DNA from 3 places in the Paenibacillus sp. 2TAB26 genome. Region 2 is predicted to be linked to each of the others. Evidence: riboswitches for the same ligand, from Rfam matches in the RefSeq annotation. Region 2 holds a riboswitch; each other region holds the start of a gene.
What was found. Region 2 has a riboswitch for cyclic di-GMP ahead of AB4Z50_RS01140 (SpaA isopeptide-forming pilin-related protein). Riboswitches for the same ligand answer to the same signal wherever they lie in the genome.

Region 1 (8,169 bases), on a different contig from region 2:
TATATGGCTTTTATCCAAATGCATCACTACGGAATCAGGCAAGGGACCCGGCGATTCTTCAAACGACTCATTGGGTCCGCCAATTACCGGCCCTTCCGATACGAGCAAAGTAACGCTGGCACCCTGCGGCTCATAATCCTGCTTTGCAATATTAAGCACATGCGCTCCAATAATATCCGATACCGTTTCCAAAATATTCGTCAGCCTATCCGAATTATATTGTTCGTCTATATAGGCGATATATGCTTCACGCTCTTCTTTCGTTCTTGTATAACACACATCATACATATTGAAGCTGAGTGACTTCGTTAAATTATTAAAGCCATGCAGCTGAATTCTTTGTTCCGGTGTAAGTTTCAAGCGCACATCCTCCTTTTCAATAACTACTATTTCCTTTTACCCAAAGACCGATGCGGCAAAACTTTTATGTTGCACAAAAAAAGCATTTCACGCCCCGGTTTTACCGAATGTAAAATGCTTTTTCCATCTCATTTTTAATTATGTTTTTTCAATTCCTTAATCCGGAGTATCGGATCTCCCACATACACCTGTGTTTGAGGAAGCATGCCATCACGCTGCTTAATGGCTAGGAAATTAAGCGTATTGACGAGCTCATCCTGCTGCTTTTCTTTTAATTGAAATTGCACACCATATTCATAAATGTCTTTGCCCAGTTCATTGTACCAGACGATAAATCCGAATAGCACATACATTTGATTAAGAATTTTCGTCTTAAACATCAAGAGAATATCGCTGTTAACGGGCAACTTCACACCAACAATAAACCGGAGCCCGCCTGGTCCGATGTTTCGAACAAACACCTCTGTACTCCCAAGCTTCACACTGCTACCTTTGAACATCGTAATGGTCATCTCTGCCAATAGACAATGCTTCAAATCGATTCGAAAGCTTTTTCTCCGATTAACGAGCACCTCTTTACTTGGCATAAATAAAGCAGGCTCTTTACAAGATCTTCGGCTCAAAAGTTGTACGATGCTGTCCGGCTCTACTGGACGACTGAAATAATAACCTTGGATTTCATCGCATCGCTGCTCGCGTAAATAGTTGAACTGCTCCTTCGTTTCAACACCTTCGGCCACCACCTGCATGCCCAGTTCGCCAGCCAATTGAATAATGCATTCAATAATGCTTTTATTTCTACGATCCGTCATCAACTCCTCGATAAATGACCGATCAATTTTGATCGTATCGAGTGCCAAGCGCTTCAATAAATAAAGAGAGGAATAGCCGGTTCCAAAATCATCAAGCGATACTTTGATTTTTCTTTTCTTCAGCTCCAGCAGCAATTCAGTCACCGCATTCTCATTGCTAATAAAGGAGCTTTCCGTTATTTCAATTTCCAATCGATCTTGGGAAATTCCTGTCTCCTCGATGATCTGATCGATGGTATGCAATATATTTTGCTGAAGAAGCTGCTGCACCGAAAAGTTAACCGACAGCGTAACCGAAGGCAGGCCTAAGCTCTGCCACCGTTTATGCTGCATACAGGCTTCGCGAAGCACCCATTCTCCTATCGATACAATAAGCCCCGTTTCCTCTGCGATCGGTATGAATTCAGACGGAGCAACCAATCCCCAATCCGGATGATTCCAGCGCAGCAGCGCCTCAACGCCAACAATTTCCATCGTTTGCGAATGTACGCGAGGCATATAATGAAGGAACAGCTCTCCTCTTTCCTGCGCTTTACGCAAATCATTGCTGAGTGAAAATAATTTGAATGATTGCACATTTAAAGAAGCGGAATAGCACTGTGATTGGTTGCTGCCTCTGGACTTCGCATGATAAAGAGCCGCATTCGCATTTTTCATCAACTGCTCCACCGAGCTCCCATCGCCAGGCGATTGACTGATTCCAATACTTGCAGTTACATTCAGCTCATATCCTTCTATCAAAAATTGCTCATTGATAAGCCTAATAATAGTAGCTGCCATATCCTTAATTTCGTTTTGCTGCTTTACATCAGCTATAATAATTGCAAATTCGTCTCCGCCAAGTCGGAATACGGTTTGGCCATCACGTAAATTGCTCATCAATCGGAAGGCGATTTGTTTCAGCAGCTCATCCCCAATCGGATGCCCCAGCGTATCATTTACATATTTGAAACGATCCACGTCAATCAGCATGATCGCCAGCCTCTGCTTAAAATACTCGCTTACCCTTAGCTGCTTATCTAGCTGGTCTTCAAACATTCTGCGATTTGGCATCTCCGTTAAATAATCGTGGTAAGCCAAATATTGATTTAATTCCTCAGCCTTGCTTCGATCCGTAATATCAAGGACTACGCCAACGATCGCTTGCTCACCCATATTTGACACTTGATTATAGTGCACTTCGCAATGAATATTCGTCCCATCTTGTTTAATGGCTCTGTGGCAGAAATTAGATAAAGACTGCCCCTCCTGTAACTTCGTTAGCTGATTAACGACGGCTTCACGGTCTGAGGGATGAATCGTCTGTATAATATCCATACCGATCAAGGAGTCATAACCGAACATTTTATTGAGCTGATCATTTGAATAAACGAAGTTGTTTTTCTGCGCGACAAAAATACCGACAATGGATTGCTCGACAATACTGCGGTATTTTAATTCGGTCTCAGTCAACGACTGCTCAATCATTTTTTGCTGCGTAATATCCTTGGCAATGCCGTAGACACCGATAAGCTTTTTATTAATAATGATTGGAATATTGGTCACATTAAATTCGACCGTTTGCCCTGTTCTCGTAATGCCTGTCGTATCATAGTTTTGAGGATTCAGCGTCTTGACCGTTTGCTCAAAATATTGAATCGTTTTATCCAGCGCTGCGGCATCTACAAATTTATGAAAACTATCATTAATAATTTCCTCTTTCGTATATCCAAAAAGTTGCTCAAGCACTGAATTGCATGACAAAAAACGCCCTTGTGCGTCTAAAGAAAAGACAGCATCAGGATTGTTTTCAAATATCGATTTATAAAGCTGCTCTTCTAGTGTGAGGCGATGCTGTATTTTTTTATTTTCCGTAACATCCTGAATCATGCCTATCGTCAACAATATCTCGTTTTCGGCATTCCGTATGAACGTAATGTTTTCCACCACATGTCTAACTTCACCGCCCTGACGAACGATTCTGTACTCGGAAACGCTTTCCTTTTTTGATTCAATTGCAAGGTGGAACTGCTCATTAACGCGCTCACGATCTTCGGGATGCACGAACTCAAAAAATTGTTCAATCGTCATCGAGAAATCAGATTTCATACCATATATTTCGAACATTTGATTCGACCAGGATGCTTCTCTGCGAATATGGTCAAACTCCCAGTAGCCTAAATTAGCTAACTTTTGAACAATATTAAAACTACCAACATTAACATTGCCATTAAAACGTTTAATCATTTGTTTCATTGCTAAATATCCCCTCTTATTCATAACGTAGGCGGTAACCTGAAGTTTTTAAGGAGAGGATATAGGTATGTTATCACTCATCCTTTTGGCAACCCAGCCACCTTTGGAAATTTCCTTTAGGCCTGTTGGCTTTGCGTCATTGTCTTTCGACAACTTTGCTTTTTACTAGGACTTTTTACATATACCAGTATTCCATATTATTCCGATATATACCATAACCAATTTCATAATAGGTCGAATGATGTAGAAAAACCTCCCATTTTGGGAGGTTTGGTATATTGATGATTTACAATCTAGGATCTATTTCCTTCTCTTTGGCAACCTCAAACAAAAGATTCGCAACAGCCGCTTGATATCCATCGTTTTCTGGAGCAATTTCAGCAAAAGGAATCGCCAGCATATGCTGTCCTAGCCGGTACTCGTTAAATGATGTACGAAGCTTTTGCGTAATATTTTTTTGCTTGATGAGCTTATTGTACTTGTGCGGAAATCTATAATCATAACCGTAAATAATAGACATGTATTCCTTATTGCGCACTTTCATATAGGGAACCGTGTACGGCTGAGGCATCTCCGGCTTAATCACGACACCTTCCATATGATTGTCTACCGTAAGCGTGTAGAAATATTTTTCTGCAAGCTCATAGCTCTCCGCATCAGACAGAACAAGCGTGATGAATGGATCGTCAGAGAGGAAACGATACATCTCCGAGGTTTTCCACGCTGGCAGCTGCTCGCTTCCGTCTACGTATACGATTTTGAGCAGCGAAAATGGCTTGTATTCAAGCTCCCCAGCCTCGGCATACAGCTCCAGCTGCCTCTTATACGTTTCATATGCTTTGATATGCTCATCAATTGGCCTGTTTTTCTCAAGAATAGAATGAACATGTTTAAAGTTTTGGTAGACGGCTAGGCCATATTTCTCATTAATAGCCCCTTTGCTAAGGTGAAACTGATCCTTTTCAAAACCACTTTCCTTGAAATCATGCGCAAGCTTTCCGAACGCTTCCTCGAATCCATTCGCCTTCAGGAATGCAAGCTCTGTCTCAAGCCCCTTCTCAATTGGCTTAAACTGCTTTTCGATGAGACCTTCTCCCAGCGCCTCCCATGGCAAAAGCTCGCCATCCAGCAGAAGCATCGATATATCGTTTTCCTTCATGTAGCTTCCGAATCTTTGCAGCAGTCGCTCATAAACAGCGGTTAGGTCAACCTTATTTATTTTGTACCCATTGCGGCTCACTGCAAAACATTGCTCGATATCTGCATGCAAATAAACATTGCAGCGTGATCCCATATATTTGGGCTGCAGCACGACCTCTTTAACACCGCGCTCCATAAAATAGTTCAGCCCTTTCCTCAGCGATTCCAGCTCACCCGCCGCTTCATCCTTATCTGCAGGAGACATGGTTCCTGAAATAAAGTTAATTTTATTGCGCGAGCAATACTGCAATCTGCGGGCTTCATCATCATCCAGCTCCTGCAGCGATACTTTGCGTTCCTCTTTGAAGAGAGCAGGAAGCTCGCCTTCCATGCCGGCTATTGCCGATTTCTGTGATTTGAAAGTCGGCTTCACCGACAGAGAAACCGAGGTTAGCAGATTGCCGTGAACTGCGCCTGAATCCAAATGGATTTTATTTCTGATCCGAAATGTTTGTTTAGCAGCCACATGTCCAAAAACATGATACGGCTGGTTTCCTGCTGCATCCCGCTTCAGAAACGCAAGCTGTGCTTCAATCGGCGCCGATCGGTCGAGTCTAAAATTGCGCTGATGACGGATCGAATTCACATCCAGCTTGCCAATATATTTGTTCTCGCATGGCGCGTGAGTCACATAATAGGATGGTCCTGATTTTCCTACCATTCTGTAGAAAGGCTTCGACAGCGATACGAGATGATTAAACTTCTGAAGCAGCTCAGCATCGCCTCTCAGCACCTCAGTCGAATCGAAGTAGGCATGCAGCAGCTCCTCTTCCACACCTTTGATTTCACCACGCATATATTTATGGACGAAGTTTTCATGATTGCCAAGCACAAACAAAAACTTATCCTGATTCGTATATAGGAAATCAATGATTTCCTTAGTGCGGCTTCCCTTATCGATCCAATCTCCAACGAGCAATACTTTTGTACCGCTGACCTTTCCTGTCTCAACCAATACATTGCCCTCTAGTTGAAACCCATGGCTAACGAGCAAAGCCTTCAGCTCATCCACACATTCGTGAACGTCACCGACGATAATCGTCTTCTGGTCCAGCGGTAAAAAAACGTCCAAATACTCAGCAGCATCCTCGATTATAATCTTATAATCCGGATTCGCAACCTTATCCATAGGGGAATAAAAATCTTTAGCCCGCACCTTATGAACTTTGCTATATTTCTCCCTCGAGAGCGAACCAAGCACGTCCTTGCGCAAACGATTAATGTGGCTCGTTATCAGTTTCTTCGAACGCTCCGATGAATAATAATCATCCCGCTTCTTGTAATCAAACAGCACGACTTCAAGGTTGTAGTTATTTTCCTTTGCAACCTCCCTCACTCTCGCCCGGAAATCCTCCGACAAACCTGTTGTATCCACGACAACAAATTCCGCATTGATGGGGAAAGTAGTGACCAGCCGCAGCTTCTCGAACAAAAGGCGGAAAGCCTGATCGCTCGCTTCAAGCATGATTTGATCATATTTATCATAATCAGAGCCTAGAAGCTCTTGTCTAATGCTATCGGATGAAATATATTGCACGTTCGCATTCATGCCCTTGCTGTCATCCCTAAATCGCAGCTGCGGCATCAGCACTTCATTTGCAAAGGTTGTTTTCCCGCATTCCGTCGTGCCAATCAGCATAAAAATCGTATGGACTCTCGTTCTCATTTCCATTGACGCTACTCTCTCCTCTTCCGCAAAATCGCACCCTGCGTCGTTTGTATACCGTTCACTCCATCGCCGATTGCGACATATTGGCTTTCCACGGATTGATCTTTAATCGTTTCGAGCAGCCACTCTTGAAATTCCGCTCGCCCAAGCTCCCATTTATGGTCATCATGCCGGAAGTCTTCCAGCTCATAATAAGCATTAAACTCTGCATTAGGTGTTGTCAGCACAAAATAATCAAAATCAACATGTTCGCATATTTGCCGTATCAGAACAGCTGCCTCATTTAGACTCATATGCTCAATAACCTCGGTCAAAATGACATCCACCTGCTCGCCGTTATAAGCCTCTAGAAAATGTTCAATGGAAGGAAAGGTAGCGATGTTGTCCAGTTCCTTTGCTTTCGCCTTCCGCTCTACCACCTCTAGCAGCGGCTCATGGATATCAACCGCGTAGTAGCTGTCTTCAATTTTGGATGCAAATGGAATCGCATAGAAGCCTTCTCCGCAGCCAACATCGAGAATGGCCTTATTGAACGGAAGCACACTTCCGATATAGCTTCTCCGCTGCTGAGCCGTCCCGCCGAAGGCCAATTGAACCGCATAACGATCTGTTTTCTCCAGCTCTTCTTTATATTTCTTGAACCGGTCTCTTGAAGCTAGAAAATTGCGGGCAAACAAGCTTCGTATATAAAAGGGCGCGTCGATAATTTGGATACTCTTCACATATTTAATCAACACATCATCAGAAATATCGATGTATTCGTCGCTGAACATCGAAAGGAAGAGACAAAGCACACTAACGACATGCATAAGCTCATATAACGATTTATGTGTCTTAATGGTAAGCGAATAGCTCTTATGCGCCAGATGTACTGCTTCAAATGTATAGTCGGTAAGATGCTTCTCAAAAAAATGAATATAACGCAAGAGCTCAATATGAATCATATTGATATGGAAGGTATGCTCGTATTGCTCCGTGTCACTCGAATGCTGCGCTTTAAGCGGCGCTGCAAAAAATTCATTAATCGCTCCCAGTACAAAGAGCGGCGTATTATATCGCGATACATTGAGGTACTCAAATTGGTCCTGCCTATGCTGCTTGTATGAAACCTCATTGTCGGCATCCTTAAAATAAACGTTGAAGGTTGCTTCATCGGTATACCAGCCGTAGGCCATTCCTTTGCGAACGGCGCGCAGCAGCATGCCTGACCCCGGGTTTTTTCTAATGACGAACGAAAAGCTTGGGTTCGTCGATTTCACTTGCACGATAGCCATCCTTAACTTCCCCTTACTTATCAATTAAAAGCAACACTATTTAATCCCAAACCTCTTGTAATGCTCTGCGGAACAAGTCATCAAGCTGATTGTCCTGCGCAGTTCCCCCTTGACCCATTTCGAGTGCGATTTGTTCAAAATGAACCATTCGCTCCTCCAAATAGGAGTTAATAACTTGCAGCCTAGGCTCATAATCGAGCTCGTCGCCCGCTTTTTTCCTGCGCAGCAATTGTTCAACCGTAGCCCTCAGCTCGCTCTGCTCAGGAATAAGCGCCTCTACTAAACGATCAAATTCGTTTGGAGGCATCGAGTTGTACTTCGCAATCCAGCCGCAAGCAAGAATCGGCCTTAACACATAAAAATACTTTTTTATTTTCACTTGCTCGCCTTGCAGATACTCTCGGTAGTTCCCTTTAGCCATATGGAGATAATGGTACATGCACGACTTCGGCGAGAAAGATAACGGAGAGACACTTTGGATTTGTTTGGCTACTGAGTATTTCGTAAAGTATGGAATCGGTGATTGCAGCCATTCGAGCAGAGGCGGATTCGACTTGCGAAACAGATTAAGCGCTTTGCGCAAATCCCAGCCGTTAATATCGAGAAGATCACTTATAGG
Region 2 (8,169 bases):
CTGTTAAGTTAAATACAGCCTCTCCCTTCCCAGACAAAACGAGAATGATGTTTGCAAGCACTGTAAACAAAAAAAAAGCACACCCAACAACGCATTTGCGTTATTGAGTGTGCTTCACTCCGACTATTTCTTTACCGTAGAGTATATACTAAAATGGCATTTTCGACAAATCTGTCGGATTTTGCAAATCAATTAGCACCGCGTGATCGGAAAGCGACACAACTCCTTCTGCCTGGAGCAGCCATAGCAGCTGAGTTCCATCCACACCCTCTGTTTGAGAGCGCTTACCGTCTTCGCTTCCAGACAGCGGATTAGATCCATTAAAGTGAATCCTGACCTCATCGCCCCTTCTAGCTAATCGTTCAACAATAGCCAGTGTCTCCTCTGTAACCCCTTGATCTACGATCGTCAAACGAACATTTTTTCCCATTCGCCGAGAGAAAGAAAACAGCGAACGTACATACCATTCCATATTGTTTTGCTGAACGTCAGCTACGAGCACATAATGCTTGCTGGATTGCTGGCGCCCTCGCCAAATTCGATACGCCAGATGCACCGACAATGCAGCCAAAGCATAACAGCCAATAACAAGAAGTAGAAGTTCAAACATGGCGGCCACCTCCTCTTTGTGACACTATATGCCATGAAGAGCCCACTGGTTCCGCAATCAAGGGACAAGGTGACAAAATGTGTGTTATGCCAAAAATATATCCTGTTTTATGATGATTATTAGTCATTTTCTGACAAAGAAACACCCTTGAGCAATTTCCAATACATGTTATCATTTTAATATGAAAGCATGCATATCTAACCGGTGCACGCATATAGAAAGGGAGAGTGGATTTTCACAATCAAAATAACTAGGGAAGCGATGAAGTATAATCTACAATTGGACACTTGGATTATATGGAGCTAGTAGTGTAACCGGCCCTCTTGGAACCCCACTACGTATCTAAGAGGAGAGTGAAAGATGCGTTATTTTAGGAAAAAAATCAGTTTAGCCCTGGCTCTGTTATTAATTTTTTCGTTGTCGCTTAGTTCCCTTGCCATGGCGGAAGGTGATAGCAATCAAGGTACGAATGCTGCGGCTCTCGTAGATGAGAATAGCTGTCCACAGTATTCATCGGATCGCAAGGATGTCATTGCCACGCATTCCAATATCGTAGTCAATAATAACGGAACAGCTACCGCTACGTTCCAGACGCTAAAAGACTGTGTTAGAGTCAGCTTCTCCGGCTATGAAGGCCCTGCTGACTGGGCACCTGGACCCGGCGATACAACCATTCCATACAACAAGCAAACATTTTTTGAGGGGCAGTCTATTATATATCCAAAAGCAGGTACTTACTCCGTTACGATTAACATTCCAAAATGTTTGCCTTATCAATTAGATATCTATAGCGGAGATTTAATTAAGACATTAGGACCCGGCGCTCATGGCGACAAAATTTTAGCATGGAATCTAAAGCTTTCGAACAGCTGTACGGGCAGTATCATCATCAACAAACATTTAAATGATGTCGAAGGGGCTCCTCATGTAGGCATTACCTTCGAGCTTTGGAAAGACGGTAAATTAGTCAAAAGCGGTGTTACCAATAGTGACGGTATTTTGCAATTCAACGAATTGCCTATCGGTACCTATACATTAAAAGAATTAACCTTAGATGGCTTTACCACCGATTTAGTGGCTACCCAGCAGATCGTAGTAACCACAGATAAATCTGTGCAAAAAGCAGTTATTAATACGGCTAAGCTCAAACTTGAAACGGCTTGCTCCGCCGACCCGAGTAAAACAAGAGCTTGGAAAGTAAGCAACGAGAGTGACATTGCGGTTTCTTATTCATGGGAAATCCCGAATTCCACTCAAACAGGAAATGGCGTAATTCCTGGAAAAGGTTCCATAAGCTTTTCAACGAATACGGAGCTTGCCAACCCAACTGATCCACAAGCTGTACCTAATACGCTGAAGATCCATTGGGGCAAGGAGAAAGAGCTTTCGCTTGTGAATGAAGGCGAAACCTGCTCTACGCCTACTCCAACACCGTCATCGACACCTACTGCTACTCCAACTCCTACTCCTACACCTGAGACTACACCTACTGCTACACCAACTCCTACACCTGAGAGCACGCCTACAGCTACACCAACTCCTACACCTGAGAGCACGCCTACAGCTACACCAACTCCTACACCTGAGAGCACGCCTACAGCTACACCAACTCCAACACCTGAGAGCACACCTAACAATACACCACCTTCCACACCTGTGAGCACGCCTAACAACACGCCTACTGCAACAACTACGGTAACGATAACACCTACATCGTCACCTGAAGCAACACCTATCGTTGAAATTGACGATGAAGATCCACCTGTTGGAGGAGTAAATGAAGGCGGGGAGGGCGAGCCGCCAATCGATCCTGTGGTTGCTGTAGATGAAGATCAAGTCCCGCTTGCTACTCTGCCAAAAACAGGCGAAAGCAGCCCGGTTCCCTATTATCTCATCGGGGCATTTGCCCTTTCAGCGGGATTCATTACTCTTCGCAAACAAAAACAAAGAAAATAATTAAGATGATATGTTCCAAAACGCACTCTTAGGCTGTTCTTATACAGCTTAGGAGTGTTTTTCTTTTACACAACAATATTTGCAAACAAAAAAACCCGCATCAACCGATACGGGGATTTGCTCGATATGTAAGTAATGATCAAAAAAGCTCTTATAGTGTAACCCATCCATATTTGATCGATTGGATAACAGCTTGCGTACGGTCATCAACTTCCATCTTTTGCAAAATACTGCTCACATGGTTTTTAACCGTCTTTTCGCTAATGAATAAAAACTCTCCAATGAGCTTATTGCTCTTGCCCTCTGCCATAAGCCTTAACACCTCTGCCTCGCGGCGTGTTAATGGGCTTTCATCGCCAGCAACGAACTTAACTCCCGGTTCCTGAGCAGCTGCAGCTCCTGAGACAATTCCCATCTCATCCAAATACGTCATACGGCGAAGCTGGTTAATAAGCTTGCCTGTCACTTTAGGATGGATATAGGCGTGACCTTGGACAACGGAACGAATGGCGTTAATTAGCGATTCTGCCTCCATATCCTTCAGAAGGTAACCCGTAGCGCCTTTACGTAGGGTTTCGAATACATAGCTCTCATCGTCGTGGATAGATAAAATGATAACCTTAACATCAGGAAACATGCTTTTTAATCGTTCAGTCGTCACGACACCGTTCTCTATAGGCATATTAATATCCATCAGGACAATCTCAGGAATGGTATGATTGCAAAACTCCAAAACTTGAATGCCGTCACCACATTCGCCGATAACTTCAAGATCGTCTTCCATATTTAGAATCCGCTTAAGTCCTTCACGAAACAGCTGGTGGTCATCCGCAAGTAAAATTTTGATTGTATTCACATTGCTTGCAGCTCTTTGGATCATCATCATCTTACTCCTTTCTAGATTCGGCAGTAGTAGGTATATCTATTATAATTTTCGTCCCTCTACCGGGATTTGAGTCTATATCCATCCTTCCCTCTATTAGCTCAATGCGTTCTCTCATCCCTACCAATCCAAAATGTGCGTTTCGAGTAGCATCCTGCTCGATTAAATCGCTGTTAAATCCAACGCCGTTGTCTTGAATTACGAGTGAAATATGCTGTGGCTGATAGTTAATCTCGAGCATTACATGTGAAGCGCTCGCATGTTTTAGTGCATTGGTAAAAGCTTCCTGAACTAAGCGGTATATCGCCGCTTCCATTGCAGAGGGCATCCGAGTTTCTTTACCTATAAGCTCGAATATGGTATGTATTTTTGTTTTCTCTTCAAAATCCTGTGTGAATTTACGAAGAGTCGGCACAAGTCCCAAATCATCCAACGCCATCGGGCGCAAATTAAATATAATTTTGCGAATTTCCTCAAGGCCGGAGCGCACTTGTCCTTTTAAATCTACTAATTCTTCCTGCACCATCACAAATTCCTGCTTGATTAGCATACGTTCTGCAATTTCTGTTCGGAGAACGATATTTGCGAGTGATTGCGCGGGACCATCATGGATTTCTCGAGCGATCCGTTTACGCTCTTCCTCTTGCGCCAAAATAATTTTCAATCCCAGCAGCTGCCTGGTTTTGGCAGACTCAAGAATACGAGTAACCTGATTAAGATCACCCGATAAATATTCAAGTACGACATTTATTTGCGAAGCAATCGTTTCAGCACGCTCGATGGAATTCTCTACATTTCGAACACGTTTTTGCAGATCGTCTCGACGCGCTTTCAAGTAGGATTCCTTCTCGCGGTACACCATCAAATCCAGCTGGATTTGTGTAGCCTTCTCATAGGCAGACTTAATGTCATCTTCCTTGTAGCGTACGAAATCTCGGCTCACTTCTGTCAGCCTTATACGCGCACGGCGATAGTCTTGCTCCAGCTGGTCAACCTTGTCAATTGTCTTCACCGTTTCTTGAAGGACAATTTCAAGCTCCTGCTCGAGTGATTCTAGCTCCGTGCGCGCGGATTCACATATTTCATAAATCTGGTATTTGCTGTCTTCCATCACTTCGATTGCGTTTTTAATGACTCGATTTATATCGACTGTAAGGTGGTCCACTGTAGATCGGCAACCTTTCTATATTAAAGGTTAATCTACTCTATCATACCACAGATTGGATATATTTCGTCCATCGTTAATCGATGGTAATCTTTTTCGCTTTCCCATCATACCCGACCTTTAGGCCTAGTTTCTCTGAAAATAAACGGACCGGAATGAGCGTCCGATTATTACGAACGATAGGCGTAATATCTGACGATTGCAGAGCGCCATTTAAAATTAGATCCTTTTTGCCGAGCGTCATTTCCATCAGCTTATTGCCGCGAAGAACGGTGACTTGTCCCGTTTTTCCGTCAAATAACAGCTTCGCTCCCATGGCATCGGATACGAACCGGACAGGTACAAATGTCGTTCCATTCAAAACGATGGGTGCTGAATCAAGCGTAATCGCTTTTCCATTAACCGTCGCAGCAGATTTGCCTACAGTCATTACGACCTTAGTTTGTGAATCAACCGTTACGGAAGGCGGATATTGAAGCTTCATATTATCTAGTCCAATAGAACCTGTTGCAGAACGCTCATCCTGCCCTTCGGCGATCGTCACAACGTAAATTCTTTTTAGTTTAACAGGAAATTTCATCCCTACAGAGGATAAATTCATCTTCACATTCTTCCAGCCGCTCCAATCAAGCTGTTTTGCAAGATCGACAAGATGCGCTTTGCCATCCGCATCAATGAACTCTGCGCGCACCCAGTTCAGGCTGTTATCGCCATAAAGATCAACCGTCATGGAAGTAGGTGATCCCTCAATCGCACGACCGTTTGTATTAAATACTACATACGATGCTTTAGTTCCGGTGCCGTTTGTGAAATCATAATCCAGCTTTAATGCTTTCGAAGAAGCTTGTCCTTGGAAATCGGATACCAAGCTTACGCTTCCTGTCGTTGTCGCAGGCGTGACCTGTGATGTAATGGGGTAGGTCGATTTTTCAAAATCCTCAAAGGTGCTCACTGCTTCACCTTGTGTGAATGGAATCATTGTCGGAAAACCATCATAACGAGCAATGGCATACCCGGTGCTTGTACCAGCGTTAACCGACTGAACAGTTAGGCTGTCGCCACTTCTAGATGCGGTAAATCCAACAAACTCCCACTTCACGGAGTCAGCGCTAAGCTTATATGAATTTCCGTTTTTCAGCTTTACAGTAAGCGGAACAGAAATCGTTGCTCCTTTTGCCAGCACACCTGCACTCGTATCAATGGAGAGCGATGCAATTTGGTCCTGTCCAATCACTTCAATTTCTTGTTTGGTAGAGATCGCTCCTGATTTCACAGTGAGATTCGTTTTACCCGCCTTTGTGGCAGTGAATTCATTGCCTTTGAACGTGCCAATGGCTTTCTCGGTGCTCCATACGGCAGATGAATTGTCTACTTCAAACGGGTTATAGTACGTGTCATAGCCTTTTAATGAATACGACGATTTTTGACCGATAAACATAACATTAGCGCCGCTCACAGAAATGCCTTTCAACGAACCTGCTGGAGCAGTAGTGAATACGCCTATGCCGTTTGCAACACTTCTTTGGGTGGTGCCGTATTGCGTAGGATGCGACAGCTTCAAATCGCTCGTTCCCAGTGGACGCTCGATCATCGTTGTAGAACCGCCGCCATCTAGATTGACGCCTTTGTATACGCCTAGCTGCAGCATGATTTGCTGAAGCTCCTTCAAGTTTACACCCGTATTCCCGCCGCTGCGCTCACTCGTGATGAGATATACTTTAGTGCCATCCTGAGAATAACCAACCGCTGAACGAGAAGTATAGGAAGAGCCGCTTACTCCTGTAATATCGCGTGAGAATGGAGCCACTGCGCCCGCATTAACTAATAGCGTATGACCGCCTGCCATCATTTCAAATGAGTTCGGATCAACCTTCGCTCCTGTCGTTTGCGAAACGAGCGCATAATCCGCATTGATCGTTTGCCCAACCTGTAAATGCTCCTTCACATAATTAGCAGCAAGGCCATGTGACCGGAGTATGTATCCATCAGCAGGTGCTTGACCTGCGATTGCTTTATCGATTGAAATCTCCTCAATTACGCCATTGCGAACTAATACTTCGGTAGGCGTGGAGCCTGAGTTTTTCGGGCGTTCTGTACCACCCCAAGCACTTGTATAGATATACATCATATTGACATGGCTATAATTAGAGCCCGTTGTCTCCGGAATATAAGCAGATTGGTTAAGCCCTTCCAGCGGGAAGGTAGAGCCATCTGCTGCCGTTACTTGGCCATTGAAGCTATAGTTGTCAATCATCGGTTTGCGGTCTTTAGAAACCGAGAATGCGTACATCCCCTTCAGCTTTGCAGGACTAGACATAAACATGCCGCTTGCGACTTGCCCGCCAAGCGGGGCACCCTCATTGCCCATTACGAATACGTCTGCATTAATGCCAGCTACGGCTCCGTTTTCTTTTGTCATATTAAGTATCGTATTTAATTGACCTATGCTATTATTTTTTCCACTCATTGCATTTATGGATACGTAGGGATTTGTAAGATCGATTTCAATAACATGCACATCGGTTTGCACCTTGGAGCTGCCGCGTGTCGTTTGAAATACATAGTCAAGGCGCTTGGCGCCTGCTGTTATAAATGATTGCTGCGACAGCTTAAGCGTAGGGTCGGCAGCTGCCTCTGCTGATTGAATGACTGCCGTCTGCCAGCTGCTAGGCAAGATTGAAGCTAAAGGCTGTACGAGCAGTGCTCCACCTAATACGACGATTATAACCCGTTTTCCTAAGCCTTCTGACTGCCGATCTATGATTTTTTGAAACTTACTCATTAGATTTACAACTCTCCCATCCATTAATCTATTAGTTATAGACTACAAGAGTAGTAGAAAAGTTACGCATGATAGAAGACTGCTATCGCTTTCTATAGGGTGATAGATATCAGCTATGTACATCATGGAAATGAATTACATAAAAAGAGCAGCTCGCCGTTTGGGCGAGCTGCTCTGCTTTGGTTCAATTATTACGATGAAAGGAATTTCACCTTCTGCAGCAAACGAAGAAGCATAACCGTTCCTTCTGCGCGAGTTGCATTGGTTTGCGGACTTAATGTTGTTGCTGTTTTACCGCTAATCACACCAATGTACACTGATTTCGCCATATCTGTCTGCGCCCAAGCGCCAACCTTGCCTCGATCCGTATACTTCTTGAGATAAGTTGCGGCCGATTCTGGCAGCTGCACCGTTAGACCAGCCACCTTCGCCGCTCTAATCATCATAACGGCCATTTCCTGACGTGTAATCGGATTGTTTGGCTTGAAGGTGCCATCCGTATTGCCAGCGACGACACCAGCCGCTGAGGCGGCTCCAATATACGCCCCCATCGCTGTGTTCGCATTTACATCCTTGAACTTAGCTGCTGCACTCCTGTCGCTGCTGAGGCCAAGCCCTTTGGCGATATAGGTCGCAAATTCACCGCGTGTGATAGCCTTCTCCGGTTCAAACTTCGTTGCCGAGCGCCCTTCCACGATGAATTTGCGCGACATGATATGGATAGCAGAAGCTGCCCAATGCTTCGATAGATCGGAGAAGCTGGATGAATTGCT
Region 3 (8,169 bases), on a different contig from region 2:
GTTTTTTTCATTATTTGCGAAAAAGTTTTCAACACTCCTATTTGCCTTCTAATTGCGTAATCGTTGCTTCGCTTCCTCCTCACCTATATTGAAGAAAGACATAAAAAAACGAGCTCTGCGATTTCCGCAAGCTCGTATGACTTCTAATATGTTTTTGTAACTGTATATTGAGCTGCATCCTTGATAAGCTCATACTTTTTCTTGCCCTTCTTTAGACCCGCATCAACTGTCGTATCAATCGTAACCCATTTCCCATCCAAGTACACTTCGTTCCAAGCATGATAAACATCCACATAAGTAGATTGTCCCATCAAGAGCTTCGTAGGGATATCCACGCTCCGCAGCATTGCCGCAAACAATGAAGCGTATCCGTAGCAGATATCCTTTCTCGATTTAAATGTGAGATCAATATTGGGGAGGTAATCAACTGACAGATTAGCAGCTAATTGATTATCATAACTTACATTCGTAATAATATACTCGTAGATTGCCTTTACTTTCTCCATATCCGTTTTTTTATTGCTCGCTAATTCTTTTGCCTTGACGATGGCGCTGCTCGCATTCGACCAGTCAATGTTCTGGATGGAATTCAAGTACAAAACCTTGTTGTCTTTCAAATCAAGCGTCACGGTTTCTTTCTTCGCCAGTTTGTATTTGTTGCCTGTTGTATTCTCTAGAACAGATATCGTATATTCGCCATTGCCAAGCTGCAATGGAAACTTCTCAGCCGTTTTTCCGCCGGTTAGATTATATGTATAATTTGATGCGCCTTTTGCGATCATAAGCTTCGTTTTCACTTTAGTGTTCACTGTATATTGTACGGAGACAACACCCTTATCTAAATTCCCCGTATTGAGCCAATCAGATGAATCCGCTTCATTTGCCTGAACGACCGTTACATGGATGGATGCAAAAAGAACAAAAGCTGCGATGACTAACATAAATTTACGCATGAATATACTCCCTTCGGTAGCTGGCTGCCATCTTACGGAAGGCCCTTTAGCTTTGCGTCCCTACCTTTCGATAGGTTTGCCATTATCGTGTGAAGCGCTTTGTGATGAATTTCCCCTATACAAACAAAAAAAAGCCTGTTCATTCGGTAGCTGGCTGCCATCTTACGGAAGGCCCTTTAGCTTTGCGTCCCTACCTTTCGATAGGTTTGCCGTTATCGTGTAGCGCTTTATTAGTTCTATTCTACCATATGAATCTAGCAAATCAATAGATTGTACTACAATATCAATCATAATTTGAATGTTTTTAAGGATTGTTGTTGCAAATTCTCGATATTAGAAAAAAAAGAACCTTATGGCTTCTAAAAGCCATAAGGTTCCTTGGTCTCTTTCTTATTCAGCAGAACGCTGATCTCTCATATGAGGGAACAACAGTACATCACGAATAGATGGAGCATCTGTTAGAAGCATGATCAATCGGTCGATACCGATTCCTAGTCCGCCTGTTGGCGGCATGCCGTATTCCAGAGCGCGGATAAAGTCTTCATCCATCTCATGCGCCTCGTCATTTCCATGCTCACGCTCAACAAGCTGCGACTCGAAACGCTCACGCTGATCGATCGGATCGTTAAGCTCCGTAAATGCATTAGCATGCTCACGTGCTACGATGAATAGCTCAAAACGATCGGTGAAGCGTGGATCTGCTTCGCTCTTCTTAGCAAGCGGCGAAATAGCAACCGGATGTCCTGTAACAAAGGTTGGCTGAATAAGCGTGTGCTCACCGAACTGTTCAAAGAAAGCGTTGAGAATATGACCAAATGTCATATGCGGATCAACGGCAACTTTGTGTTCTTTCGCCAAACGATGGGCTTCCTCGTCGCTCATTTCCACGCCGAAATCTACGCCAGTCGTTTCTTTGACAAGCTCAACCATGCTGACACGGCGCCACTGAGGTGTCAAATCAATCTCTTGGCCTTGATAAGTGATTTTCGTTGTTCCAAGAACCTCTTGCGCAATATGTGCGATGACATTCTCTGTCAATGCCATAATATCCTTGTAATCAGCATAAGCCTCGTAAAGCTCAATCATTGTAAACTCTGGATTGTGGCGAGTCGAAATCCCCTCATTCCGGTATACACGGCCGATCTCATATACTTTCTCCAATCCGCCTACAATCAGTCGCTTCAAATGAAGCTCGATTGCAATACGCATGTAGAGCTGCATGTCCAGCGCATTATGATGCGTTTCGAAAGGGCGTGCTGCAGCACCGCCTGCAATGGAATGCAGCGTTGGTGTTTCTACTTCTAAATACCCGCGGGAATCTAGGTAGCGACGCATGGATTGAATGATTTTGGAACGAGTAATAAAGGTTTGTTGGACGTCGGGATTCACGATAAGGTCAACATAACGCTGACGATAACGAAGCTCGACGTCTTTCAAGCCATGATATTTATCGGGCAATGGAAGTAGCGACTTTGTCAAAACTTCAATATCACGTGCTTTGACAGAGACTTCGCCTGTATTCGTTTTGAATACAACGCCTACTACGCCAATGATGTCACCGATGTCTAGCAAATCAAAAGCTGCAAACTTATGCTCTTCAACGGAATCTTTACGAACATAAATTTGAACCTTGCCGCTCAAATCTTGAATCGTAGCAAAACCCGCTTTGCCCATGCCGCGTTTCTGCATAATACGGCCAGCAATACGCACTTCAACCGCTTTTTCTTCTATTTCTTCTTTACTGAGCCCTTCATAGGCTTGTACAATATCTTTGGCGTTATGAGTGCGTTCGAACTTTCGGCCGAATGGGTCCACACCTAGCCCTCTAAGCTCGTCCAATTTGTTTCTGCGAATTTGCAAGAGCTCACTTAGCTCCTGCTGTTCATTGTTTTCTTGTTCCACTTCTTTCATCTCCTTGATCATTCGGCAAAAGCAAGCAGCTGTCACCGGATTCATGCAGCAAAATCTCGTTTCGCAATAAAATATAAGCAATGTATAGACCTGTAATATACGTTCTTATATTTTAAACGTTCAAAAAGCTTCCTACAAGGAAGCTTTTTGAACCGCTCATAGCAAACATTATTTTTTGATATCGAGAATTTTGTATTGAATAATGCCGACTGGTACGCTAACTTCGACAACGGTGCCTTTTTTCTTGCCTAGAATCGCTTTACCAACCGGGCTTTCATTTGAAATCTTGTTTTGCAAAGGATCTGCTTCCGCTGTACCAACAATGGAATAATCCATTGTGTCGCCATACTCCATATCCTCAACCGTTACGATCGAACCGATGCTCACGGTATCAATATCAATATCGTCATTATTTATAATGCGCGCATTGCGCAACATTTTCTCAAGGGTAAGAACACGGCCTTCGATAAATGCTTGCTCATTCTTCGCATCTTCATATTCCGAGTTTTCGCTTATATCACCATAGCCAATTGCTACTTTAATACGTTCAGCTACTTCACGACGCTTGACCGACTTTAAGTGCTCTAATTCATCTTCGAGCTTTCGCAGCCCTTCTTGAGTCAGAATGATTTGCTTATCGTTCATCTTTCCGATTCTCCTGTCATGTGACTAATTTTTCATACCTTGTATGAATTCACTGTTACCTAATATATTACGCTTCTTATTCCTCATACCAACTGTTGTTTGAAGCGCTCTTGATGTCTTCGTTAGATTATATTGCACGATTATATTGCAAAGTTACCCTGAATGTCAATCAAAGCCAGACGACCCATTGAAACCGTTTCATTTCTGAAATGTAGAGCAGAAGCCGCATGATAGCGGCTTTTGTCGAATGGTGTCGGCTCGCTCCCGTTACGGGGTAAATCGCATAACCGATCTATTTGTATTTTAGTAAGCATCTACTTCTGCAGAACCCGCTTCATTGCTGAAACAGCGCTGACAGCTTGAAATTCTTCGTCCTCTCCAAGCGAGTGGACGTAGTTTTCCAAAATCGCTACCATCGGATCACGGCCGGTATGTTCGAGCAGCCTTTTGCATCCTCTGGTGAGAAAACGTCGCCATTCCCAATTACGGGAATCGATACCGCTACTTTGACATCCTTTATAATGTCCCAATTAGCCTTACCCGTATACTACCATGCAAAATGGCCTTGTCGCTTACCATCTCCGCACATACAAGACCCGTTCCAAACTCCTTGTCAATTAATCAAAGGCAGGATAGCACACGCTTGCCATCGGCGCTAGCACTACTCTGTTCTTCATTTCGATGCCACCGATTTTCAGCATGTCACTCCTTCCTCCTCTTCTAACTGCTTATTGTTCATGTCTTGTGTACCAGACAGCACTATTCACGGTTATCAGACATTAATTCCTCATAGCTGATTCCGAGCGTCTTTGCGATATGATTTAATAACTTCGTATCCGTCTTTCTTGTTCCTCGCTCCAATGAGCCAAGAACGGCCACCGATACGCCAAGCTCCTTGGCCAGCTCCTGCTGAGTATAGCCCTTCAGCTTTCGAAAGGCTCTGACGCGCTGCGCCAATTGATTGTTTTCCATAACGTAATGCCTTCCTTTCCATCCAGAAGCGCTGCTTCAGATACTGCGCTTACCTCGGACTGCAGCCGATGTGTTTGATCCAAAACATCATGCAGCGGAACGAGAACGAACGACCGCTCCATCATACGCGGATGCGGCAAAGTTAATTCCTCTTGATCCATTCTGACATTATCGTATAGGAGCAGATCAAGGTCAATGGTTCTCGGTCCCCAACGAATTTGTCGAACTCTACCGAGCTGCTGCTCGTACTCCAAAAGCTGACGCAAAAGCATTAATGGAGATAGTGTCGTTCGTACAGCTAATGCCATATTGATAAAGGGCGGTTGCTCTGTGTAGCCTACCGGATCAGTCTCATACATGCCTGACACTCTGCTTACCACGATGCTCGGGTGCGCATCGATGAGGCTAATCGCTTCCAGCAGCAGTTGCTCACGGTTTCCCATGTTAGATCCTAAAGCAATATATGCCTCTGCCTGTGCGCCATCAAGCGGGAATTGTTCTTCCATCATTGTCCCGCTTTCTGCGCAGTTCTACCGTTACCCCGTCAAAATGGATATCAAACGGCGGGTTTGGCTTCGTTACTCGAACCGTCACTTCATTTACCATAGTATAAACTTCCAGTACTTGCGATGCAATGTGACCTGTTAAAGCTTCGATAAGCTTAAACGGAGGGCCCTCTACAATCGTTTTCGTGAGAGCGTGGATTTCTGCATAATTCACCGTACTGTTCAAATCATCGGTTAACGCCGCTTGCTCCAAATCCATTTTGAGTTCAACATCCACATAATATTTCTGGCCTAGCTTGTTTTCTTCAGGAAATACGCCGTGGTAGCCGTAAAACCTCATCCCTTTGATCATCATTTTATCCATTATAGTCACTCTCCTAACGATGTACCTTATTTAAAATAAGAAATGGCATTCAACAACACAATTAATGTCGGTATAAAATGGCGTCCGTCATAAGTGCGGTACGCTTAATTGCACGCACATCATGCACACGTACGATTTGGCAGCCGTGCGCAATGCCAAGAGCAACCGTCGCAGCCGTTCCCTCAACAAGCTCATCAACAGGCAGATTCAGCGTCTGCTTAATGAAACGTTTACGCGAGGTGCCAAGCAGCACCGGATATCCAAGTGCATGCAGCTCGGATAGACGGCCAAGCAGCTCCAGATTATCCTCATAGGTTTTGGCAAAACCAATACCCGGATCTAGCCAGATTTGATCTTCAGCGATGCCAGCCGTTCGAGCAATGCTTACACTGCCCTGCAAATCTGCAAGTACATCGGGAACAAAATCATTATAGTCTCTCGCATGGCGGTTATGATTGATGATGACAGGACAAGCATATTCAGCTGCAACTGCGGCCATATTAGGGTCGCCCTTAAGCCCCCAAATGTCATTAATAATATGAGCACCCGCCTCTAACGCATGCCGTGCAGTCTCAGCTTTGTATGTATCGATGGATAAAGGGATGTGCGGCAGCGCCTTACGCAATGCCTGAATAACAGGAAGGATACGCCGCAGCTCTTCCTCCACTCCCACCGGTTCAAATCCTGGACGTGTCGATTCACCGCCAATATCAATAATATCAGCACCTTCCTCCACCATCGCTTTCGCACGGGCAAGAGCCGCATCGACACTCGTATAGCTCCCGCCGTCCGAGAATGAATCAGGTGTCGCATTCAAAATGCCCATTATCAACGTACGCCCGCCTAGCTCCAGCCTCGTTCCGCTGCCAAACTCATATGCTCTTTTATAGAAATTTGGTTGTTGATCCATTGTTAGACCGCCATCCTTCTTCTTAATGTTACATGATTATAGAGCTTAGATAGCTCCAGCATCACCGTCAATTGTCGTCTGTCGGTAAAGAGTAAGCAATTGCTTTGTAATAGAACCTGCTTGACCGTTGCCGATAACTCTACTCACCCCGCCAGCTTCTAATAACAGAGTAACGGGAACGAGCTCCTGAATGGAATTGGTGAGCCAAATCTCATCGGCCGTTTGCAGCTTCTCTAAGCTATAAAGGCCCTCTTCGGTTTCATACCCTGCACTGCCAGCCAGCTCCAGAACTCGCTCGCGTGTAATGCCCGGCAATATGCCGGTGGCCAGTTCAGGCGTATATACAACATTGTCCTTAGCAAAAAACAAGTTGCTCACGATTCCCTCCGCCAACCATCCTTCTCGGCTGAGCATAAGACCCTCGGCCCCAGACGCAGCACCACTGGCAAGCAGCTCTCGCTTAGCAATAATATTGTTCATATAATGGAGAGACTTAAAGCGAACCTCGCCCTCAGGCGTATTCCTCCTTGTCTGCAAAAGCCGCAGCTCCCGTCCGCGCATATGAACCGCATCATTAACCGGCGGCAACGCCTTTACAAGCATTAACACATTCGGCTGTTCATAATCTCCTGTCGGCAACCCTAGCTCAGCTTCGCCTGCACTGACGGTTAGTCTTATATAGCCATCTTTTAATTCATTCGCCTCAAGAAGCTCGTTAACAGAGCTTCGCAGCTCCTCCATATTAGGCGTGTACTGAATTCCTAGCTGATCACAACCTGAGCATAACCGCTTCATATGCCTGTCTAGTAAGTAAGGTTTCCCCTCATACGTGCGGAAAGTCTCGAACAAACCTATACCGTACAAAAAGCCGTGATCATAAACTGAGATCACGGCTTCGCTCGCATCCATTACGGAGCCGTTCAGTTCGACCTTCATCGCACTGCGCCCGTCCGATTTTGCAAGAAATTACGAAGCATCGTCAAGCCATGCTCCGTTATAATGGACTCAGGGTGAAATTGCACCCCTTCAATTGCATATTCCTTATGACGCAAACCCATAATTTCTCCTTCATCGGTTTCCGCTGTTATTTCCAAGCAATCAGGCAGCGTTTCACGGCGTACGATAAGAGAATGATAGCGAGTAGCGGTAAACGGTGATGGCAAACCTTCAAACACGGATTTTCCTTGATGATAAATGGCAGACGTTTTACCGTGCATCAGCTTCTCCGCACGTACCACTTCCCCGCCAAATGCTTGTCCGATCGATTGATGACCAAGACATACGCCAAAAATCGGGATTTTACCTTTAAAATGCTCGATTAGAGATAAACTAATGCCCGCTTCATTCGGTGAACACGGACCTGGTGATATTAAAATATGATCGGGCGCTAATGCTTCGATTCCGGCTAAATCTATTTCGTCGTTTCTTTTTACCGTAATATCTTCCCCAAGCTCACCCAAATACTGTACTAAATTGTACGTAAAGGAATCATAATTATCGATGACAAGTATCATGTTAAGGCTCCCCCTTTTTCCGTTTCCGCTGCCAAATCGACTGCTGCAAACCGTTCGCTGTACTGAATGGCCTTCCATAACGCCTTCGCCTTGTTTAGCGATTCTTTATATTCCCGCTCCGGCTCAGAATCAATAACGATGCCTGCTCCCGCTTGAATATGAACAACGCCTTCCTGAAGCACCATTGTTCTAATAATAATATTAAATTCCATATCCCCGCTGTAGTCAATCCATCCAAGCGAGCCCGTATACGGTCCTCTGCGTGTCGGTTCAAGCTCTTCTATGATTTCCATTGTGCGAATTTTTGGAGCACCTGTAATCGTTCCTCCGGGGAAGGTAGCCGATATAACATCGTAAGCATCTTTTCCGTTTGCAAGCTGTCCTACTACCTGAG

Region 1: it holds a riboswitch for cyclic di-GMP, as region 2 does, so the genes downstream of both, AB4Z50_RS07425 (EAL domain-containing protein) here and AB4Z50_RS01140 (SpaA isopeptide-forming pilin-related protein) in region 2, are expected to answer to the same signal.
Region 3: it holds a riboswitch for cyclic di-GMP, as region 2 does, so the genes downstream of both, AB4Z50_RS30225 (transglutaminase-like domain-containing protein) here and AB4Z50_RS01140 (SpaA isopeptide-forming pilin-related protein) in region 2, are expected to answer to the same signal.

Annotation. Positions count from the first base shown of each region.
Region 1 covers NZ_JBFRGC010000005.1:336,557-344,725, forward strand. The annotation lists gene speD (adenosylmethionine decarboxylase) at 1-360, opposite strand, end outside; gene AB4Z50_RS07425 (EAL domain-containing protein) at 495-3,407, opposite strand; cyclic di-GMP riboswitch class I at 3,492-3,577, opposite strand; gene AB4Z50_RS07430 (metallophosphoesterase) at 3,694-6,279, opposite strand; gene AB4Z50_RS07435 (methyltransferase domain-containing protein) at 6,285-7,550, opposite strand; gene AB4Z50_RS07440 (nucleotidyltransferase domain-containing protein) at 7,591-8,169, opposite strand, start outside.
Region 2 covers NZ_JBFRGC010000001.1:259,825-267,993, reverse strand. The annotation lists gene AB4Z50_RS01145 (hypothetical protein) at 149-610, opposite strand; cyclic di-GMP riboswitch class II at 856-939, shown strand; gene AB4Z50_RS01140 (SpaA isopeptide-forming pilin-related protein) at 971-2,566, shown strand; gene AB4Z50_RS01135 (response regulator) at 2,718-3,446, opposite strand; gene AB4Z50_RS01130 (sensor histidine kinase) at 3,454-4,614, opposite strand; gene AB4Z50_RS01125 (stalk domain-containing protein) at 4,691-7,396, opposite strand; gene AB4Z50_RS01120 (Ig-like domain-containing protein) at 7,588-8,169, opposite strand, start outside.
Region 3 covers NZ_JBFRGC010000035.1:126-8,294, forward strand. The annotation lists gene AB4Z50_RS30225 (transglutaminase-like domain-containing protein) at 144-953, opposite strand; cyclic di-GMP riboswitch class I at 966-1,044, opposite strand; cyclic di-GMP riboswitch class I at 1,096-1,174, opposite strand; gene lysS (lysine--tRNA ligase) at 1,344-2,864, opposite strand; gene greA (transcription elongation factor GreA) at 3,033-3,509, opposite strand; gene AB4Z50_RS30240 (tRNA-dihydrouridine synthase) at 3,919-4,032, opposite strand; partial or broken gene AB4Z50_RS30245 (tRNA-dihydrouridine synthase) at 4,044-4,210, opposite strand; gene AB4Z50_RS30250 (helix-turn-helix domain-containing protein) at 4,269-4,481, opposite strand; gene folK (2-amino-4-hydroxy-6-hydroxymethyldihydropteridine diphosphokinase) at 4,433-4,987, opposite strand; gene folB (dihydroneopterin aldolase) at 4,965-5,351, opposite strand; gene folP (dihydropteroate synthase) at 5,413-6,261, opposite strand; gene pabC (aminodeoxychorismate lyase) at 6,307-7,197, opposite strand; gene pabA (aminodeoxychorismate/anthranilate synthase component II) at 7,194-7,775, opposite strand; gene AB4Z50_RS30280 (anthranilate synthase component I family protein) at 7,772-8,169, opposite strand, start outside.